Regions from separate parts of the Paenisporosarcina sp. P4_D4 genome, predicted to be linked through region 1. Evidence: riboswitches for the same ligand, from Rfam matches in the RefSeq annotation. Region 1 holds a riboswitch; the other holds the start of a gene.
What was found. Region 1 has a riboswitch for thiamine pyrophosphate ahead of AC1DSL_RS05775 (YkoF family thiamine/hydroxymethylpyrimidine-binding protein). Riboswitches for the same ligand answer to the same signal wherever they lie in the genome.
Positions count from the first base shown of each region.

Region 1 (12,437 bases):
TCACTAGATCATCAATCGTATCAACCCACTTATAAGAGGGTTTCTATTAAAGAGCAAATTGAAAGGTCCATTCGTCAAAATGAATGGCGTTTTGAAGAGTTGGAGCTGGATGTTCGGATAGATATGCCACCCCTGCTTACACACGGAAATCCGGAATTATTGATGCAAGTATGGGAAAACATCATCACCAATGCAGTAAAATACAACCGTTTAAATGGATTCATTCACATTAAAGGATTTGAGTTGGAGAAGGAAGTTGCTATTACAATAGAAGATTCAGGGATTGGATTGACCGATGAACAAGCAGAAAAAGCTTTTGACCGGTTTTACCGAGCCGATCTCTCCCGGACTCGAGCTAAGGAAGGTACAGGGCTTGGACTGGCAATTGTCAGTGAGGTCGTGAAACGTCACAAAGGAGCAGTGTCAATCAATAGTGAGATTGATAAAGGAACCACCATTCAAATCATTCTTCCAAAACTGTAATACCAAGTTCACGTTATGTTCATCTTCGTGTGGTAAGATGAACTCATCTTAAAAGAAGAAAGGTAGAAATAATATGCAAGAAAAATGGAGTATTCGTTTAATCCGGATTGCCGCAATTTTTGGGATTATTGGCGCCTATATCGGCTCGCATATGGCGGGAGCGGGGTCGTACGCATTCAAGCCGATTCATGCACATATTTTGCTGGTGGGTTGGTTATCCGTATTTAGTTGGGGTGTATTCTACAAGTTGTTTGAAGTGAAATATCCGAAATTGGTCGTCGTTCATGCATGGTCAGCCATTTTAGGAGCTATCGGATTAACAGTAGGAATGTGGCTTCAATTTATGCAACCTCTTGGAATACCTGAAACATTCTCATTGATTTTCTACATTGTGGGTGGAAGTACATTACTCTTAAGCTTTGCGTTGTTTGTAGCGGTTACATTCGCCATTAAACCAGCTAAGAAATAGTAGACCGAAAACATCAAGCTCTTCTATCACAAAAGGGCGTTCCATGCAGTCCTTAGAGAAAGAAGGAAAGAGGAGGCCAGATTGGCGCTCCTCTTTTTTGTTGGCTCAGTTATTGTTCAAAAAGAAAATAGAGCCATGATAGTGTCTCGCTGATATTCAAGAAAAGCTTTCTTTAGTTGAATAAAGCGAGATAAATTTCTTTAAGATAGCCTCATTGTAAAAAAAAACGCAATCCATTTACAGGATTGCGTCTATCTTATTTCACTGTATACGTTTTTACCACATGGTCGTGCACATCGTCGCCTTTAGTTACATGAACTTGAATTTCGTAAGTTCCAGACTCTGTAAAGGTGAATTCTGTCTGGTACACGCCTGCGCCTTTTTCAGGGGCTTCGAGCCAAGTGTGGTGGTCGTCATCACTACGTGAAATTTCATATCGTACGCGTGCTCCTTCAAGAGGCGCATCCGATAGAGAAACATTGGCAATTAACATTACCGCTTCACCAACAGTCGCAGAACCGTCTGCGAAATCAATCGTTGCACCGTGACTATGATGGCTATCGCCGCCATGAGCTTTTCCTTCAGTCGAAGTGTCGGTCGCTTTGCTTGACGTTTCTTCGCCACCGGTCACCGTTGTTTGTTTTGTAGGCATAATGTGCATATCACGAGCTGTTACATGCGATGTAATATCATACGTCCCATTTGTCTTAAATGTATAGTCAATTGCATACTGTTTGTCTTCATTTAATGTTGCAACAATCATTTCTTTTTCGCCAGAAGTTAAATTCAAGACCTCAATCTTTACTTCATTCGCATCTTCCACAATTTCTCCGTCTTGTGTGACTGCAGCAGCGATTACTACCTTTTCACCGGCAGTAACTGTTTCAGGTACGATTAAATCGACTTCAACTATTTCTGGAACTTCATCTGTCTTTGCTGCGTTATGTCCTTCATGTTCGTCATTTGTTCCACAAGCACTAAGAGTAAGAACAGCGAGCATTGATCCAATTGCTAAAAATCGTTTCATTTGTCATACGCCTCATTTCGTTTCGTTGATGTCATTGTAGCAAAAAAAAGCTTATACAGCTGTGACAGAACTGGGAATTTATATGTTACACTGCTTTTGTTTAAGTATCGGATAAAGTGGAAAGAAAATATTCTATAAAAATAGAGTTTCTTCTTATTATTATGAAATCATTGCACTCATTCAAAAGCCCAGTAACAAAATCACGCCCAGCCTACAAAAGGCCGGGCGTTTTTTTAGAGAATGGTTTGTCCTAAAGAGGTTTCACCATGTGATGAAAGGCACCGCCATAGATTTCCCACGGTTCAGCAATATGATAACCGATTCTTTCATATAGCCGAATGGCTGCTTCCTTTTCCAACTCCACATTAAGTGCGGCTTTAGAGAAACCTTCTTTTCGTGCGACTTCTTCTGCGTGCTTCAATAAGATACTGCCGATGCCCTGCCCACGGAAATCGGGGTTTACACAAACGGTATCAATATAAAATTCGTCTTTACGTGCCTCTGGTGGAATAACGATTGGTTCTCCTGTTTTCGTGCGTAACCATGTTACTAAATTCGCATCCATTTCAATGGCGTCGGTTCCTGAATATAGAACCATCACTCCAGTAATCCCATCTTGTTGTTCGGCAATTACCGTATTTAAATAGGAATGTCGATTGTCTTCTTGCTGAAATAAGTGGATTAACTGTTCTGTCACTGCTTCGGCATCCTTTTCGCCAGTCATTTGCTCGGCAATGTCGCCAATCGCATCGATGATGAGTGGAACGGCTTTTTCAGCATCTTCAGGTCTTGCTTTTCGAATATGTATGGTCATGAAACTCAACTCCTTCCTTCAACTATACCAAAATGTACATGTTCCCTCTACAACGCCGTTCATGGTAATCTAATACTACTAAATAGAAGGAGGATGGATGATGACTCAATCACATAAATCGCACGTCCTCACTTACGGGGATGCTTTTGTAGACTATATTGCAACCGATTCAACGAACACATCATTTTCAATGTTTTTGGGAGGGGCTACCGTTAATGTAGCAGTAGGTGTTGCTAGGCTTGGCGTACCTTCAGCATTTATTACCATTACAGGTGATGATGCAACGTCTGAGTTTGTACGAGGTGAACTTGAAGTTGAAGAAGTCATCATGGACTTTGCCAAAGTAGAACCTGAAAAACGGGTGAGTGGAGTGTATGTGCATTTAACGGAAGACCATGATCGAATTTTTCATCAATATATTGACGATGCACCACATATTCAAGTCGGCGATGAGGATTTGAAAGAAGAGGCATTTGAAAAAGCATCTGTTTTAAATTTATGTTCTGGTACATTGTTTCAACCGAAGGCATTGGAGACATCCCGCAAAGCAGTAGAATACGCGAAAAAGCACGGAGCTTTATTGTCTTTTGATGCCAATATCCGCCCGCTACGCTGGAATAGTGAAACCGAATGCCGCGAAACAATCTCTTCATTTTTCAAAGACGCAGATTTGTTGAAGTTCACGGAAGAAGAGTTAACGTTCTTAACTGAAACGACTACCATGGAAGAAGGACTTGCAGCAATCGCCAAGCTGAATATCCCCATCATTTTAATAACAGCCGGTGCGGAAGGGACTTATGCCGTTTTGGATGGAGAACTCCAGCATGTTCCGGTAGAACCAGTGGTACCTGTCGATACGACCGGAGCTGGAGATGCCTTTATGGCAGGCGTATTGCGCTATGTCCATCTCAATGGTTTGCCGACAACGATGGAATCCCTTATTGAATGTACGGCTTTTGCCAATCATCTTGGAGCCCTAGCTGCTACAAAAGCTGGTGCATTGACTGCAATGCCACGACTCAGTGAATTGCAAATATAATAAAAAATCGCCCATGACAACGTTTGTCAAAGGGAGATTTTTTGGTTCAGCTCAAAAGGAAGCCAGTGACACTACTGCCTATTAATATACCAATCATAATGATAGCCAGTAACCAATCACGGCCAGCGATGGTGATTGGTTCGTAATAAACGGAACGCTGCTCACCTGTAAAGCCTCTTGCTTCCATGGCGAATGCCGTCCGTTCCGCTCGACGAACAGCGCTCGCAAGCAGTGGAATCAATAGCCTTTTCATGCTTAAGAGGCGTTGCCAAGCATGTTTTTCCTGACCAATTCCTCGCAATCGATGTGCATGTCGAATCTGAATGAACTCATCCTTCACGACAGGCAAAAACTGATATCCAACCATCACACCGTATGCAAGTTTTGGTGACAGTCTTAATTGTTGCATTAAACTCATCACAAATTTAACTGGATCTGTTGTTAATGCAAACAACAAAGACAGTGAGGATAAAGCGAAAACACGAAACGCCAATGATAACGCTGTATGCCACTGTTTATCCGTCACTTCAAATCCATGCCATGCCCAAATGACGTCACCACTTGTATCAGCCGCAAAGAGCACTGTCGTCCATAAATATCCGAGAGCAGTAAAGCCTATTGGAATCATGAATAAAATCCAAACTTTCCAATTTACTCGACTGAACGATATTTGAACAAAAATAACACCGATAAATAATAGAAAAGGCGTCCATGGATTGAAAAACCACGCCAAAGTCAACATAGAGACAATGACTAACATAAACTTCAAAGCAGGATTCATTTCATGTAACCAAGTACGACTAGACATATGAACCCGCTCCTATCGGAGAAAGTAATTGATGACGTTTTAATAATTCGGATTGCTGCCACAATTGGTCAATTTCATAACGCCCCGTTAATTCACCGTTATTTAATAAGAAAACGGTGTCCGCGATGGCTTCAGCAAACGCCATATCATGTGTCACAATCAATACGCTGAACCCTTCTTTGGCACGAGCATCGAGTAAATGAAACAATTCGATAAGAGCATCTGAATCCTGTCCAGATGTAGGTTCATCTAATAATAGAACCGGTCGCTTATCTGCTAGCAGAGCTCCAATTGCCACACGTCGTTTTTGTCCATGACTGATTGCAAAAGGGTGGGCATCGTGAATTTCGGCTAGTCGTAACCGTTGCATAATATCCTCAATTTCATCGCTGGTAGAGTAATTTGAAAAGGAAATCTCCTGTCCTACTTGTTGAGTAACAAATAAATGCTCTGGCGATTGTGGAACGTACCCTGGAAACGTTTTTCCACTTTCGATGTACCCTGCCGATTTTTTCAAAATACCACATATGGTTTTCAGGAAAGTGGATTTTCCACTGCCATTCGGACCTGCAAGGACGGCGATTTCACCTTTTTGCAAACGGAGGGAAACGTCATGTAATAAACGTTTTTCATAAATGTTCACACTGACATTTCTCGCTTCCAACGTTATACCTTCTTGAATAGTCGAAGTACGTGAAGGAAAACGAATTGGAAATCTCGTCGGATGCTTTTCGACATGGAAATCCCCGGATGATGTGACGAGAAGGGCACGGTCGAAAAATGAACCCCACAAATCGAGACGGTGTTCAACCGCCACGATCGTGAATCCATTGGATAATTGCAATGCATCCAACCACTCCACATATTGTTGTGCGGTCAGAGGGTCTAAATGAGCAAGCGGCTCGTCGAGCAACAGCACTTGCGGTTCTATTAACAATGCACAAGCGGTTGCAAGTCGTTGTTTCATTCCTCCGGAAAGCGTTTGAATCATTGCATGCCGGATTTCAGAAAGACCGGTTAGGGTAAGTGTTGATGTGATTCGCTGTTCCATTTCTGCCCGATTGACGTACAGATTTTCTAACGTAAAAGCCATTTCTTGTTCAACTGTAGGCATACAAAATTGTGTATCCGGATCTTGGAAGACGGTAGCGATTCTCCGATTAATTTCCCCAGCGACATAACTACTGGTGTCTTTATTAAAGAGGACAACCGAACCACTTAGCTCTCCGTCACAATTGGCAGGGTACAAACGGTTCATTAAATACAGTAAACTACTTTTCCCGCAGCCACTCGGACCATATAAGACGACACGTTCGCCAGCATCTATCGAAAATGAAATGTTTGTAAAAACTGGCGAGTCATCTTCTGGAAATTGAAACGTGACTCCTCTGAAGTCAATCACTTGTGAGATGCCACTTGGTGATTCATTCGTGAAAGCTTTACCCAATGGACTCACCCTTCAGCTTGTGTTTCTTTGATGTATTGCGAGAAATCGAATATCCACGGAGAGCCCCTGTTGCCAGTAAACCATCGGATACATACTTTCCGCCTAAACCAGCGATGATGGCACCACTCATCACTCGAAGTGTGAACATCAAGAGAAGCAGTGAAGGGTCAAGCGCTGCGTAACCAGATACAAAGAAGCCATAGGCAAAACTGAAGACTGCAGAACCAATCCCCGCTAAACAAAGCACCCACCAGTCATAGCGTTTGTAACCTGTCGCGGCAAAAGCAGCTTCTGCACCAAGCCCCTGGACTAGTCCAGATAAAATCAAACGTGGTCCCACCGCATTACCGATCATCACTTCAATAGTCGCTGCCATGGTTTCAGACAAAAGAGCGGCACCCGGTTTGCGGATGATGTATGCACAAATGATCGACACAATAAACCAAATCCCAAAGATCCACTCGTATGCAATAGGTCCAATCACTCCAGCCCAAATGTTTCCTACTTGAACAAACAGCAAATAAACGACGGCAAAGACAACTGCAAAAACGGATAGCAACACAACTTCTTTCAGTTTCCAGGACTTCAACATATTACGCATCTCCTTTGTGAGAAGGGCTGTTGATGCTCATGTTAACAGTCATGACCAAATGTTTATGTTGTTCCGATCGAGCGTGTGTAAAAGAATCTTCAAGGAATGCAAATACATCGTGAATATCCCCATGAAGTCCACTTGCATAATGCATGGAATCATTGAACACCCCATATTCTTTTGCACGTGCCACTTCCTGATAAATAACCGACATATAATCGGGGTTATTCATCGGATACAGAGCAAATTGTGATGATACATATTGTTTGATTTCRCGAATTTGAGGATGGTTTAACAGAACATCATCTTTTTCCAGATAAACATCGCCTGCAGAATCCCCTGGGCAGCCAATCGAAAAGGTTCCGTTAAAGGCGACATGGGCACCCGTTTTTGCTGCATACAATACGATGGCTCTCGCTGTATCGAATACATGCATTTGCTTCCCACGCATCACCGTACTGACGTCGTCGGTATGCATCCATACATTTGAGGTATCTGCTTCACGCAAAGCCCCTTTAATAATTTCAATAAAATTGTCCGCCATCGGGTGAATCGAAAACCGTAAGCCAACGATTGGACTAATCCCACAACTAAACTCATTCGACATCTCTTTTTCCTCCTTTTTTAGTGCCAGGCACCTATTATTGAACATAAAAAAGCTGCATTCGACTTGGAATGCAGCTGGTTTGCGCAAAAAGAAAAAAAGTTGGGCAAAGGTCACCGCACTTCCTCACGCCAGTATTACCTGGATCGAGTGTTAAGGGATCGGAGCAAATGCTCTCATCTCAGCCAAACTATAGCACCCCTAGTGCAAATTCGTATGCAGTTTTATATATTCAAGAACGGCTTCATTGTAACGCATGAAAAAAGGATTGTAAATAAAGTGAATATCAATACTTGCCAATCAGCAAATTCTGTTCTATATTGTATATAACAAGACTGTTCTACTAAGAATAGAACAAAGGGAGGTCGCATATGTTTATTGAGATTGAACCGGAATCGACCGTACCGATTTACTTGCAATTGGCTCAGCAAATTATTGAAGGGGTAGCAAAGGGGTCTTTGAAACCTGGAGATTCCTTGCCATCTGTACGCTCATTTGCAGCTGATCTCGGCATGAACATGCATACGGTAAATAAAGCTTATCACTACTTGGAAGAGAAGGAATTTATTCAGATTGTACCGAAGAAAGGTGTATTCATTCATGAAAAAGGTGTACGGAAAGCATCAGCTTCCGATCGCCAACGACTGAGTAAAGAATTACGCCCAATCATAGCAGAAGCACTTTGTCTTCAGTTGTCTAAAGAGGACATTGAGTTACTGGTGAAAGAAATTATTTTGGATTTGAAGGAGGTTAAGTAATGTCAGCAATCATTTTTATCGTCCTATTAATGTTCAACATTGCCATTCAAGCCTTTTTACCGAAGTTTCTGAAGGAAAGTGAAGCGTTTGGCGTGTATATCCCGGATACGCACTTAAAAGACCCGCGTCTTATGAAGATGAAAAATCGCTACACACAATTGGTTTTGCTATGTGGTGTGGTTGTTCTAGTCCTATTCATTGGCGGGGTGTTAATCGTCCGTCCACAGGAGCAACAAATTGTATTTTGGGGATTAGCTGCACAAATAGGTGCATTGGTTCTGCCGATGGGGTTATATGCAAAAAATCATATTGCATTAGCTAACTGGAAGAAAGATGAAAAATGGACAGCAGGTCAAGTTGAGCGGAAAGTGGTAGACCTGCAGTTTCGTGAGCAACTGAAACTGTTGCCCAACATGTATTTTATCTTGCCGATGCTTTTGACCGTCAGTCTAAGTGTTTATGGATTAACCCAATATGATTTGATACCTGACCAGCTTCCGACGCACTGGGGTCCGAATGGGGAAGCGGATGCATTTACTGAAAAAAGTTGGCTTTCAGTTAGTTCGTTGCCATTCCTGACACTCGTGCTTCAAGGCATGTTGCTTTTTTTCAATGGGGCCATGAAGCAATCAGGCGCAAAAATTCAGGTAAAAAATAAAAAACGTTCCCGAGAACAACAACTCGCTTTCCGTAAATATACAAGTTGGTTATTGTTTGTCGTGACCATTTCGATGACGTTGTTGATGGGGTACTTACAGCTGACCATTATTTTTCCTGAAACCATGTCAACTTCAGTAACACTTGCTTCCACCATCGCTTTCTTGGTCATTATTTTAGGTTCCGTCCTATTTTACGCTATTAAAGTAGGGCAAAGTGGCACCAGAATAGTCGTATCACACCCGGATGAAAGTCTAGAAGGGGTAATCGATCAAGATGACGATCGATACTGGAAATTCGGAATGTTTTATGTGAATAAGAACGATCCGAGCATAATGGTGGAAAAACGTTTTGGGATTGGCTGGACCATCAATTTCGGTCACAAAACCAGTTGGATTTCCTTACTATTACTAATAGGAAGTATCGTGTTCGTTTTAACATTGCAATAAAGAGGAGTGGGAGAAAATGGAGGAATTACAAGGGGTGCCTTGGGGTATTATCACACCGATATTTATCATTCAATTTATTTTACTGGTAGTTGCACTCATCGATTTAGCAAAAATACATCAAACAAACGGACCTAAATGGGTCTGGGTACTGGTTATTATTTTCATTAGTATTTTTGGACCTATTACATACTTTATTGCAGGGAGAAAACAAGCATGACGACAATCTTAGAAGCTAACCATTTAATGAAAATATACGGCTCAGAGCGAGCTGTAAATGATGTGACTTTTGCGCTGGGAGAAGGCACATCTACGGCATTAATCGGACCAAATGGAGCCGGTAAAACGACGACTTTATCCATGCTTGGTGGGTTATTACAACCAACATCCGGTACCATTTCACTGAATGGGGAAAAACATGCGGACGTAAGAAAACATATTGGTTTCCTGCCTCAATATCCACAATTCTTTTCGTGGCTGACAGCACTGGAATTTACTGAAATGGCGGCGAAATTAAGTGGGATGGACTCACGGTCTGCCAAGCTTGAAGCACAAAAAACACTGGAGTTCGTAGGACTTGGAGACGCACTACGGAAAAAAACGGGCACTTTCTCTGGCGGAATGAAACAACGTCTTGGATTAGCACAGGCCATTGTTCATAAACCAAAGCTCTTATTATTGGATGAACCCGTATCTGCGCTGGATCCCGTTGGAAGACGCGAGATTATGAATCTATTGAAAAGCTTGCAACAAGACATGACCATTTTGTACTCGACACACATTTTAAATGATGCGGAAGAAATGACGGATCAATTGTTGTTTTTACGAAAAGGACAATTGGTCGAACAAGGTTCGATTGGCGATGTGCGTGCAAAATATGATCAACCAAGATACCGCTTGGAATTTGGCCGAGCAGAAGATGCCCTCATTTATTCAGAAAGTGCTCCATGGAAAGTACAAGTAGAAGGCACTTGCGGTACCATTCACATAACTCAAGGTTTGCCGACAATGGCGGAAGTGTTGAAGTCGTTGGCGGAAAGTGGACTGGATGTCCAGAAAGCGGAGCGACAAACAGCGAACTTAGAAGAAATCTTTATGAAGGTGGCGGGGCAGGCATGAGGGAATTAATCGTACTTTTTCAAAAAGAGTGGCGTGAAAATACACGCAACTATAAATTTTTATGGGTACCTCTAGTCTTTATTTTCTTCGGATTGTCCGAGCCGCTGACAAGTTACTATTTGCCGCAAATACTTGACGCGGTAGGGAATATGCCTGAAGGCTCCGTCTTCCCAATGCCGGATTTCACGCCCGCTCAAGTCATCATGGCGACAATGGGGCAATACCAATTCATCGGCATGCTCGTATTAGTATTGGCATTCATGGGTACCATTTCCCGCGAGCGTAAAAATGGAACAGGAACGCTTATTTACGTACGACCGATTTCTTATATAAATTACTTTTTGAGCAAATGGAAAGTTGTAGGCTTCATTGCGCTAGTGAGCGTATGGCTAGGATTGTTGACGAGCTGGTATTACACAGGGTTGTTATTCGGCAAAATCGAAGCAGCTGATTTCTTAGCTTTTGCAGGCACTTATAGTGTATGGATTTTATTTGTCGTGACAATCGTTTTGGCTATGAGTGCGTGGTTACCTACAGGTGGCGCTGCAGGTGTATCATTATTGCTGGTCTTACTTGTTCAGATTGTAGACTCTTTACTTGGAGCGTACTGGACCATATCGCCTTGGAAGCTGTCTATTTATGCAACGCAGTGGTTGACAGGTTCACCAGACTCAGGCGATTTCTGGTGGAGCATGGTGATCACGATTGTTGCTATTATCGCTTTGATGATATTTGGTGTATGGATGTCAAAACGCAACGCATCAAAAACAAAAGTGTAAAAGTTATCCCTCTCCAAATTAAAATGGAGAGGGATTTTTTTGTAGGCTTATTTTTGGTCGTTATTGTCAGCTGCACCATCAGCATCTGGTATATCTGATTTGTCCATCGTTGGTTCTTCACCATCTGTTTTATTCTCTCCAGGTACGAAGTCTTTATCTTGATCACTTGGCCCCTGTTGAGTACCGATGGAAGTACCTTTATCCGTTCCACAACCAGCAAGCATAAACATAGCCAGAACGACTAATAATATAGATTTCATATACAAACTTTTACCTCCTGTTTCACCTGATTTTTGTTTTCAGCTTAGGTTGCTCATACAGGAGTGAAATATGTATTTTAATAAAATGGGTTTTGTATTTTATCAGTCGTGTAACGGTTTTTGTCGAGTGTGAAGTGGTTTCTGACTCGAAGGGGATTTTGACCATTTATTAATTTCCAACCTGACCATTCGAGAAAATTTCGATATACATGTTATTTTCCGGGTCTGCGATTTTCTTCCGATTTGAACCATGCACGAATGCCTTTTCCAGCATAAGGTTCGTCTGCAAAACGAGGCAAAATATGAAAATGCGCATGCGGAATAGATTGGTTTGAAGCGTCTCCAACATTCCAGCCTAGTGTGTATCCGTCTGGTGAGTAGTTCTCGTCCGCATAGGACTTCACTTGTTGCATCAATTCATATGTAGCGTTCCATTCTTCCTGTGTTAAATCAAAAACCGTTTGTCGATGGATTTTTGGAACGATTAGTCCACTGCCTTCTAAAATGGTTTGGTGTTTGGGATGTTGTAAGTACTGGCAATATTCATTTTCAAACACAATACGCTGTTCAGAATCCTTTTGCGGATTGCAATAAGGACAATTTAATAGGTTTTCCAATTTCAACACCTCTTCTTACAGTAATTGTAATAGAACGACAGGAAAATAAGCAAACTATGTAGAAAGAGTTGCGAACGGGAGGAATGAAAAATGGATAAAACACAAAAGGCTGAGCAATCAATTCGAAATTCCAATCGCTTTTTGACGGCTTTTCATCGCATTGAACAATCGATGAAAGACATTATTGGCACCAATGATCATCTGTCATTTTATAAATTAGTTGAGCTTTCGAAACGGAAGAATGCCGTTGTCCGAAGATTTGAAGAGGATTTAAAAGAATATGCCACACTGCGAAATGCCATCGTCCATCATCAAACCTCAACAGAGTATGCCATTGCTGAACCCCATGATGAAATTGTACAAGCTCTTGAAGCAATTGATGAAGCACTGGCAAAACCAGTTACCGTAGGGGAAATGTTTGCACGAAAAGTAAGCACACTCCAAGCGAAAGACACGTTACTTGATGCCTTAGTCATGATAAGAGATAAACAATTTACCCAAATACCCATATATGAAGG
Region 1 covers NZ_JBFUIO010000013.1:27,167-39,603, reverse strand. The annotation lists gene AC1DSL_RS05815 (sensor histidine kinase) at 1-483, shown strand, start outside; gene AC1DSL_RS05810 (hypothetical protein) at 557-952, shown strand; gene AC1DSL_RS05805 (FixH family protein) at 1,209-1,979, opposite strand; gene AC1DSL_RS05800 (GNAT family N-acetyltransferase) at 2,230-2,793, opposite strand; gene AC1DSL_RS05795 (carbohydrate kinase family protein) at 2,894-3,832, shown strand; gene AC1DSL_RS05790 (energy-coupling factor transporter transmembrane component T family protein) at 3,879-4,640, opposite strand; gene AC1DSL_RS05785 (ABC transporter ATP-binding protein) at 4,633-6,096, opposite strand; gene AC1DSL_RS05780 (ECF transporter S component) at 6,080-6,679, opposite strand; gene AC1DSL_RS05775 (YkoF family thiamine/hydroxymethylpyrimidine-binding protein) at 6,681-7,286, opposite strand; TPP riboswitch at 7,390-7,496, opposite strand; gene AC1DSL_RS05770 (GntR family transcriptional regulator) at 7,655-8,041, shown strand; gene AC1DSL_RS05765 (DUF1648 domain-containing protein) at 8,041-9,147, shown strand; gene AC1DSL_RS05760 (PLD nuclease N-terminal domain-containing protein) at 9,164-9,364, shown strand; gene AC1DSL_RS05755 (ABC transporter ATP-binding protein) at 9,361-10,263, shown strand; gene AC1DSL_RS05750 (ABC transporter permease) at 10,260-11,042, shown strand; gene AC1DSL_RS05745 (hypothetical protein) at 11,090-11,302, opposite strand; gene AC1DSL_RS05740 (HIT family protein) at 11,515-11,919, opposite strand; gene AC1DSL_RS05735 (CBS domain-containing protein) at 12,010-12,437, shown strand, end outside.

Region 2 (10,115 bases), on a different contig from region 1:
TTACCTTTTCAAGCTACTCGTGGAGTGAGCCTTTGCTCATTTCAATGGCATATGCATTCGAACAAAAAGTAATTGCTCGGAGAAAACCGTAATTCACGGTACAATATAAACACAAACTATGTTTTTTGGGAAAAGAGAGTTGATATCACAATGACAACAAATTCATTTTTACCTATATTGCTTGGATCAGATATGAATGCTTATGGAATGGCACGTGCTTTTCACGAAGCCTATGGTTTAAAGCCGCTAGTCCTTGGACGTATGAATTTATCCGCAACACAAGACAGCCAAATCCTGGATTTTCAGGTTATCCCGCGTTTAAATGAACAGGACGTATTCGTTCCGGCACTTATTAAAGTGGCGGGTGAACATACAGACAAAAAGCTTTTGCTCCTTGCATGTGGCGATGATTATGCAAAATTAATCATTAAAAATAAGGAGCAATTGCTACCTTATTTCGCGGTTCCATATATTGATGAAAAATTAATGGATCGCATCGTTCTTAAAGAGAACTTCTATAATATTTGTGAGCAATACGGCTTTGCCTATCCTAAAACGTCACTATGCACATATGACACGAAGGATACGTTTGCAATTGACTTTATGTATCCAATCATCATTAAAGCATCAAACTCTGTAGCGTACTGGAATTGCTCGTTCCCTGGAAAGAAAAAAGTGTTCGTCGCACACGATGAAGCAGAAAAAAACGCCATTATCGAAGCGATCTATAGCTCATCATACAAAGATAATTTAACGATTCAGGAATTTATTCCTGGAGACGATTCCTACATGCGCGTGTTGAACGCATACGTTGGGAAAGATGGAAAAGTGAAGCTCATGTCACTTGGAAATCCAATTCTCGAAGAACATTCTCCAGAAGGAATCGGGAGCTATGCGGCAATCATTAATACATTTGATGAGGCGTTACTTGACCGAGTACGTGTATTCCTTGAAGATATTGGCTACACAGGCTTCGCGAATTTTGATATGAAGCTGGATTTGCGTGATGGTGAATATAAACTGTTTGAAATCAACTTGCGAAATGGCCGCAGCAGTTACTATGTAACGGCAAGTGGTCATAATTTGATGAAATACGTAGCAGACGATCATATGCTCAATATTCCACAAACATTGACGTATGCGAAGGACAAGCACTTATGGATGATCATCCCTAAAGGTGTATTATTCAAATACGCACAAAACGAGCTGTTGAAAGAAGAAGCCAGGGAGTTAATTTCAGAAGGAAAAGTGACAAATCACTTATTCTACAAAGAGGATTTCAATCCGAAACGTTGGGCGAAATTGACGCTCAATAATTTGAATTACTATCGTAAATACAAAAAATACTTTAATAACAAAGGTTTGTCATAAGTTATGAAGACGAAAATATTAGGCATCATTGGAGGAGTAGGTCCCCTGGCCACGATGTTGCTTGGTGAAATGATTGTTAAACGCACGAAAGCGAAAACCGATCAACAGCATGTCAACATGGTGATTACCAATAATACGACCATACCAGACCGTACAACATATATTTTAGATCGATCGAAAGCCAACCCAGTGCCAGTGATGATTTCCGATGCTACAAAACTGAAATCTATTGGTGCGGAAGTGTTGGCGGTTCCGTGCAATACTGCTCACTCTTTTTATAAAGAGATTCAACAAGGAGCGGAAATTCCCGTATTGCACATGATTAACGAAACGGCAAAACGTGCAGCTCAAATTGGTGCCAAAAAAGTAGGAATTCTGGCAACAACAGGTACATTGACGGCTTCTGTTTACCAACTGGCTTGTAAAGAGAGTGGCATTCAACCGGTTGTACCCGATGAGGAAACTCAGAAACTGGTCATGTCAGTTATTTATGATGACGTCAAAGCTGGGCAACCTGTCGATTTTCTAAAATGGCAGCAAATCATCAATCAAATGAACGAATTGGGTTGCGATCATTTGATATTGGGCTGTACAGAATTATCGATTGTCAAAAAAGAACTGAATCTTGATGAAACTTATATTGATTCTCTGATGGTATTAGCTGAAAGTGCCATACTTGCATGCGGCTACGAATTGAATGATTAAACATGCTCTGTCTCCTTCATGGGGACAGGGTTTTTATTATGGGGAAAACGACTGAATATATCAGTAAAAGGTTGAAGATAGTGATTTGTGGTACACTAGGAGCATGTATTTATAAAGGTGGAATAACCCATGACATTTATCGAAAACTTAAAACCAGAACTTCAAAATAAATGGAAATTTGAATATGAAATGCCTGTTCAGTCACAATTAATCCCTAGCATGCTGGAAGGAAAAGATGTGGTGGCACAATCGCCAACAGGATCAGGGAAAACTTTGGCTTATGTATTGCCGATATTGAATCAAGTGAATGGTGCCATTCAAAAAACACAAGCACTTATCGTTGCCCCTTCACAGGAACTATCCATGCAAATCGTTGAAGTATTGCGAGAGTGGACTGCAGATACCGATATTACGGTTGCTCAACTAATCGGAGGAGCCAATATGGCTCGTCAATTGGAAAAATTAAAGAAAAAGCCCACAATTGTTGTAGGAACACCGGGGCGTTTGAATGAATTAATGAAATCAAAGAAACTTAAATTGCACGATATACGACATATTGTTTTAGATGAGGGAGATCAACTATTGGCCCGTGAGCATCGTGGTATCATTAAAGCGCTTATCGATGGGTCTAATCATGACAGACAAATTGTGGTCGTATCAGCAACAATAACAGAAGAAATTGAGCTTGTTGCAAGTCGCATGATGAAAGGGCCGATTCGAATTCAAGTTAGTCATGAAGAATTGCCAGCACAAGGAAAAGTGGTCCATTCATTCGTCAAAGTAGAAGAACGAGATAAAACCGATTTATTGCGACGGTTGGCGCACGTAGAAGGCTTACGGGGTCTAGCGTTTGTCAATAATTTAGATCAATTGTTGATGAAAGAAACGAAACTGAAATTCCGTGAAGCAAAAATAGTTGCCTTGCACTCAGATATGAAAAAAGAAGAACGTAAGCAGGCATTGGCTTCTTTCCGTAAAGGCGAAGTAAGCATACTGATCGCTACAGATATTGCAGCACGAGGTCTTGACATTGAAGGATTGACTCATGTCATTCACGTCGATGTACCGCACTCAATTGAACCTTATCTGCACCGTTCAGGTCGAACAGGCCGTGCTGGTGCTGACGGGGAAGTATTGTCTTTATTAACCTACACAGACGAAAAGAATTTTAAAAAATGGACGAAAGAATTGCCTTCAAAACCCGTTCAAAAGGTATGGGATCAAGGTAAATTGATTGAAGGGTCCTCAAAAACGGTGCAACAAAGGGGGAAAAAGAAATGACATTTGAAGAGAAACTAGCCGAATATGCAGATTTGGCAGTTCGCGTTGGAATCAATGTCCAACCTGGTCAATATGTATTGATAAATACAACGACTGATACCCTTGATTTTACGCGTTTGGTTGTGAAGAAATCATATGAAGCTGGAGCAAAGCGTGTCCATGTGAATTTCTCAGATGGGCCGACAAATCGTGCTTTTTATGAGTTGGCACCAGATTCCGCTATGCACGAATTTCCTGCATGGATGGTTACACAGCGTGAAGAATTGATCGATCAGCAGGGAGCTTTGTTGTGGATTGATGCAGAAGATCCTGATTTATTGGCTGGAATTCCTGCCAAACGCATTTCCGATCAACAAAAAGTGGCTGGCCGTGCATTGGAAAAATATCGCGCTTCCGTCATGTCAGATAAAATTGCTTGGTCGATTGTAGCTATACCTTCAGAGATGTGGGCAGCCAAAGTATTCCCGGATTTGCCAAAAGAAGAGCAGTTATCCATGCTATGGGAAACGATTTTTAAAACCGTACGCATCGGAGATGGAACTGCTGTTGATCAATGGAAAACACATATCCGCGATTTGGAAGCCCGTGCAACAGCTTTAAATGATAAACGTTTCAAAAAAATTATTTATAAAGCACCAGGCACGGATTTGATAATCGAATTGCCGGATAAACATATTTGGATGTCCGGTGCCAGCAGAACACCTAACAGAACAGCGTTTATTGCGAATATGCCGACTGAAGAAGTGTACACTGCTCCATTAAAATTTGGTGTAAATGGCTATGTCCGTAATACTAAACCATTTGTATATCAAGGTAATATCATAGACAAATTTACGTTAACGTTTGAAAAAGGAAAGATCGTGAAGGCTGAGGCTGAAGTAGGGAATGACTTATTGCAGCAACTCATTCAACATGATGAAGGCTCTGCTTATTTAGGGGAGTTGGCATTGGTACCTCATGAATCACCGATTTCATCTTCTGGAATTTTGTTCTACAACACATTATTTGATGAAAATGCCTCTAACCATTTAGCAATTGGCGAAGCGTATCCAACATGCGTTGAAGGTGCACGGGACTTAGAAGAGGCACAGCTTCGTGCTTTAGGATTAAATACATCAATGACTCATGAAGATTTCATGATAGGCAGTGCAGAAATGGACATTGATGGCGAATATGAAGATGGTACAAGAGAACCGATTTTCCGCAAAGGCAATTGGGCATTTTAAGGTGATGTCATGATTATCAAAAAAATAACTGTCGTGTTGTTCAGTCTGGGCCTGTTTTTAGTGCCATTACAGACAAGCGCTCAAGTAATTGGACCAGTTTCTTATGTGGCTCTCGGTGACTCACTTGCGGCAGGTCAAACCCCGACACGTGAGATTGATACTGGTTACAGTGATTTAATTGCCCAAGAAATTGCGAGAAATCAACCACTGGCCTTCTACTCAAAAGATTTGGCGTTCCCAGGATTTACGAGCGCTGATGTGTTGAAGCGAGTCCAATCGAAAGAAGCAAAACCTTTGCTACAAAATGCAAATCTCATCACGATATCTGCTGGAGCAAACGATCTTCTGAGATTAATAAAATCAGATGCAAAATCAGGCTCACTGTCATTTCAGCAAATCCCAGCAGACTATTCTTTAAACAATGTACGAAAGAATATGAAGACCATGCTTACAGAGTTGAAAAAGATTGCACCAAAAGCGGAAGTGTATGTAATGGGTTATTATTTTGCCTATCCACATGCTCGTGACTCACAAAAAGTCGGTACTGCGAAACAACTGAATCGATTGAATCAAATTTTGGCAAACGTGGCAAAAGAAGCGGGTGTGAAATTTGTATCTGTGGAAACTGCATTTGGAGATCAAGCCACTGGCAAAGTACCGAACCCTGCTGATGTGCATCCTAATGCTGAAGGATACAGAGCAATGGCTAACAGCTTCTTCAATGTCTATGCTAAAGGTGGCATGCAGGTATTGGCAGGGGAGATTCCTCCTGCAAATCCACTGAGCTTCGAACAGATTATGAAAGACCGTCAAGGGGCAAAGGCAACGGCAGCTGGAGATGAATCTGCCGCACTGCCATCATCATTTTTGGAAGAAGACTATATTGCCATATCTGAAATGAAAACGATGATATAAAAAAAGTTGGAACTCAGATTAATGAGTTCCAACTTTTTATTTGCGTGGATATGTTATTGTTGTGGAGCGTTTTCTTGAATCCAATACTTTTTTTACGATTGGAATAATAATTGGCGCAAACTTTACAGCGGTCTTAACTAAGTTACCGATTCTCATGTGTATCGCTCCTGTCAGTATTGTATATTAATTTAATTCCCGTAAAGAGCCCAAGGTAAACCTATTGCAGTACTTTAATTCCTTGGATGATATTCCAGATCAGTACAATAAGAGAAAGAATACCATAGACTGCAATAAACAAGAAAGGAAGTCCTGCAGTCAGGAAGTTAAATGATGTGCTAGGCTCTGCAGTACCATCAACTGTCGTGCTGAATACTGCGATTGAACCAATCACTAATACAATGAACCCGACAATTCCGAGCACCACGGGAATCAAGTGTGACAGAAGAGAGCGTTTCGCATGATACTTAACCTCAGCTGTCGGTGAAACGAAATATACGATTAATGGCAATAAGAATGGAGCGAATAAAATACTGAAATAACACAAAGCGGATAATATACGTTGATTATCCATTAATACTCCTCCTTTAATGCTTACTGCCATTTAATACGTTACAACATTAGTAGAGGTTTCAAATCAATGCATATTTCGTTAAAATGTCTGCATATTGCTCAACGGATGATATCAATACATACTCTCCTGGTCCGTGCCAGTCGTCTCCGCTTGGTCCGAACTCAATTGCTCCAGCACCAGTTTTTGCATAGTAACGTGTATCCGCAGCTCCATGCTGCCCGAATAACACAGCCTCTTTTTGTGTTACTTGTGCTATAACACCAGCAAGAGATTGAACAAAAGCATTATCTTCGGTTGTTGTAATGGCGGGTGTTTTACCGCCAGGTTTGACAATATTTTTGGGGTTAATAGATTGAGCAAGTTCAGTCATTTCTTCAATAATATCTTCCCATTTTTGTCCTGGCACAAAGCGAATATCGTAGTTAACTAGACATTCATCAGGTACGACATTATATCGATCGCCCGCCTGGATTTTAGCCAAGTTAATGGAAGGATATTCGTAATATGGATTGCTTGCTTTCGTAAATGGTAGTGTCTTTAATTGTTCATTAAATTTAAAGGCTGCTTCAATGGCATTCGTTCCTTCCCATGGACGGGATCCGTGGGCAGCTTTTCCGAACAAAGTGACATCCGCATGCAGAATTCCTTTCGATTGAACACTTAGTTTCAGGTGAGTTGGTTCTCCGCAAATGACAAAGTCACCTGAGCGACCAATTTCTACAAGATGACCGGATGTTTTACTTCCACCCGTTTCTTCATCCGTTACAATATGTAAAACAATGCGTTGTTTAAGTTCTTCCCTTGCAGAATAAGTACGTCGGAACGCTTCCATCATGGCTGCCACTCCAGCTTTCATATCTGCGGATCCACGACCATACAAGCGGTCGCCTTCGATAACGGGATTGAATTGCTCGATTTTTCCAGGTACTACATCCACATGGCCATTCCATACGATGGTTGTGGGACCTTGTCCGATTTCAGCGTGAATCATCAATCGGCCTTCATTTTCAAGAACTTCATGTGTGATTTCATGACTATCGAGCCATTTTGAACAAAATCGAAGTGCTTCATTGGCACCTTCTTCTGTATCACTTTTAACTGCTACCAAATTTTTCAATAACTCGATCATGTAACTTCACATCCTCAATAAATTTTTATATTCAGTATACTACCGCTGTTCCAAAAGTCACAGAACTAACGAAACCCTCTTGCTTCTCTTTCCCTCTTTGGTTACAATTAACCCGTAATATCAAAATTAGATGTATTTACCACAAGGGGAGCCTGTAATGGCTGAGAGTGAGCGAGGAACGTTCTAACCCTTTGAACCTGTAAGTTAATGCTTGCGCAGGGATGTGGATAGAAACCGACTCCAACGACGTCAGGCTCTGTCCCTGAGGTTGTTTTTTTATGGTTTTTTCACCCTGACATGCGATTTGCAGTACATCGCAAAAGGAGGAAGCAAGATGAATCGAAGTAAGTTGTTATTATTAATTGAAGTGGCTATTTTTGCAGGAATCGGATTGGTATTGGATATGCTTTCTATTAACTTATGGTTCCAGGGCGGATCTATTAGTCTTGTCATGGTACCAATCGTATTGATGGCTATTCGATGGGGGCTTGCGGGAGGTTTGAGCACGGGTCTGATTATTGGGGTCCTTCAAATTTTAGCGGGAAGAGCTTATATTTTAACTCCTGCCCAAGGTTTCCTGGATTATTTCGTAGCGTTCACAGTTGTTGGCTTAGCAGCACTTGTCAGACATAAAGTAATACAAGCAAAAAATGAGCAGCGTAAAGGAAAAATGATTACTTATATCGTATTGGGAGCTGTTTTTGGTGGGCTCTTCCGGTTCTTTACACACGTAATCGCAGGAGTTATTTTCTTTTCAGAAGCTGCAGAAGGCAAGAACGTTTGGATTTATTCGCTCGTATATAACGGCGGTTATATGATTCCTTCCATTATTTTGACAGCAATTGTTTGCTCCATCATTTTCGTTGCTGCACCACGTCTGATTGAACATCGGAATAACGTTTAATTTAAAGGTGTGTCTTTATTGAGTGGAATCATCTATGTTGGTAGCGAGTGGACAGAATTCGTTTTGAATGAACAAAAACCACGTTAAAACCCTGTATGGGTTGTTTTTAAAATTCGGCCGATGACGCAATTCCTCTATTGCGCATACTTTACTAGAGGTTTACCAAATGTTCAGAATGATTTTGGTAAATGGGAAAGCATCTTTTCTTGTGGTATAGTATGGGGTAGATAATTTGAGGAAGAAAGGGTTTAACGAATATGATTGCAAAAACTACTGAAGACTTTGAGTCGTTAAAAACTATCGGTCGCATCGTTGCAGAAATTCGCGATGTAATGCGAGATGCAACAAAGCCAGGTGTCACGACAAAAGAACTTGATGAGATCGCTGGCCGCATGTTTAAAGAAAAAGGAGCTATTTCTGGTCCTAAAGGGGAGTACGATTTCCCTGGATTTACATGCATCAGTGTCAATGAAGAAGTTGCTCATGGCATTCCTGGTTCACGTGTCATCAAAGATGGAGACCTAGTGAACATCGACGTATCCGGATCATTCAATGGCTATTTCGCAGATACGGGAATTTCATTTGTAGTGGGTGAAGGCTACGCGAAGAAAGAAAAGCTATGTGAAGTAGCTGAAAGTGCATTTAACCGTGCAATGTTGAAAGTAAAGGCTGGTGCTCGGTTAAATCAAATCGGCAAAGCTGTGGAACGTGAAGCGAAGCAAAATGGATTAACTGTCATTATGAACTTAACTGGACATGGTATCGGAAAATCTCTTCATGAAGCACCACAGCATATTTTGAATTACTTTGATGCATGGGAACCTACCATCTTAAAAGAAGGTATGGTTTTGGCAGTTGAGCCGTTCATTTCAGAAAAAGCGGAACATGTCGTGGAGTCTGGTGACGGTTGGACTTTCTTGACTCCGGATAAATCATTAGTTGCACAGATTGAACATACGGTCATCGTTACTAAAGATGCGCCAATTCTTATTACGAAAATCGATTAAATAATGCGAAAGACCAACTGCTATGAACGCGCAGTTGGTCTTTTTTTAATAAATAGGATGCCCGCTAGCATGACTGCACATAAGAAAAGAGCAGCTGTAGAGACAAGAAGTTCTTCGAAACCATTTCGGACCGCAATTCCGATATAAGCCCAAATAAAGACAAATACATAAGCGATATCAAAATGGTGGAATCGAATATGTAGTGCGAGTGCTGTTCCAACAGTCATCATGATGACTGCCCATAGGGGGTCACTCAATCCCCAGCCATTCCACTGATATAGAGTTAGGACATAACTAATATTCGTAATCGTTGCAACACTGATCCATCCCAAATAAATTGATATTGGAAAGCGACCAGTAAGAAGGTTATCGGATACTGGATAAGTACGATAAAGTAAAGTTAGTGTAATTAGGTATGCAATCATCACGACAACCGTAAATAAGAAATATTCATAATGCCATAAATAAATCCATGCCACATTAAAAATGCAACTGATGATAAACAGATTTGAGCGCTTTATATAGGTTGCATCTATATCTTTACTCCTCTTCCACATACCTACCAACCAAATGAGCATCAATACATAAATAACGGACCAAATTGAAAATACATAGCCGGCCGGTGTAAATAGTACAGGAAGACGATTGGAAATTTCACCAGTTGTTTGATTGTTAAGTGGTAAAATATTTGCCAATGCATTGATGATAATCACACCAATCAGTGCGATGACCATTAGTGCGAAACGAACCACAGCATTCACCTCCTATACATTAGTATAACGTCAGTCCAAAGCAACAACAAATTTCTATTTACCAAAACTCTCTGTAAAATGAAGTTTAAAAGAATGAAGGTCTCTGGATTGACAGAATTTGTCACTGCTGCTGAAGAAATGTTGAACAGGCTCCGTGGTTTATTGAAGCGAATAATAAGAAATATGCACGCAAGGTTGTTTTAAAAAGAATTCTGGAACATATTATGCAAGTGTGCATTGAAAAAGGCATACCC
Region 2 covers NZ_JBFUIO010000033.1:11,494-21,608, forward strand. The annotation lists gene AC1DSL_RS09625 (carboxylate--amine ligase) at 151-1,371, shown strand; gene cuyB (cysteate racemase) at 1,375-2,076, shown strand; gene AC1DSL_RS09635 (DEAD/DEAH box helicase) at 2,206-3,357, shown strand; gene AC1DSL_RS09640 (aminopeptidase) at 3,354-4,583, shown strand; gene AC1DSL_RS09645 (SGNH/GDSL hydrolase family protein) at 4,593-5,498, shown strand; gene AC1DSL_RS09650 (magnetosome magnetite crystal formation protein family) at 5,716-6,069, opposite strand; gene AC1DSL_RS09655 (M20 family metallopeptidase) at 6,128-7,198, opposite strand; TPP riboswitch at 7,333-7,437, shown strand; gene thiT (energy-coupled thiamine transporter ThiT) at 7,533-8,102, shown strand; gene map (type I methionyl aminopeptidase) at 8,360-9,109, shown strand; gene AC1DSL_RS09670 (TspO/MBR family protein) at 9,130-9,861, opposite strand.
Region 2: another riboswitch for thiamine pyrophosphate. It lies ahead of thiT (energy-coupled thiamine transporter ThiT); the one in region 1 lies ahead of AC1DSL_RS05775 (YkoF family thiamine/hydroxymethylpyrimidine-binding protein).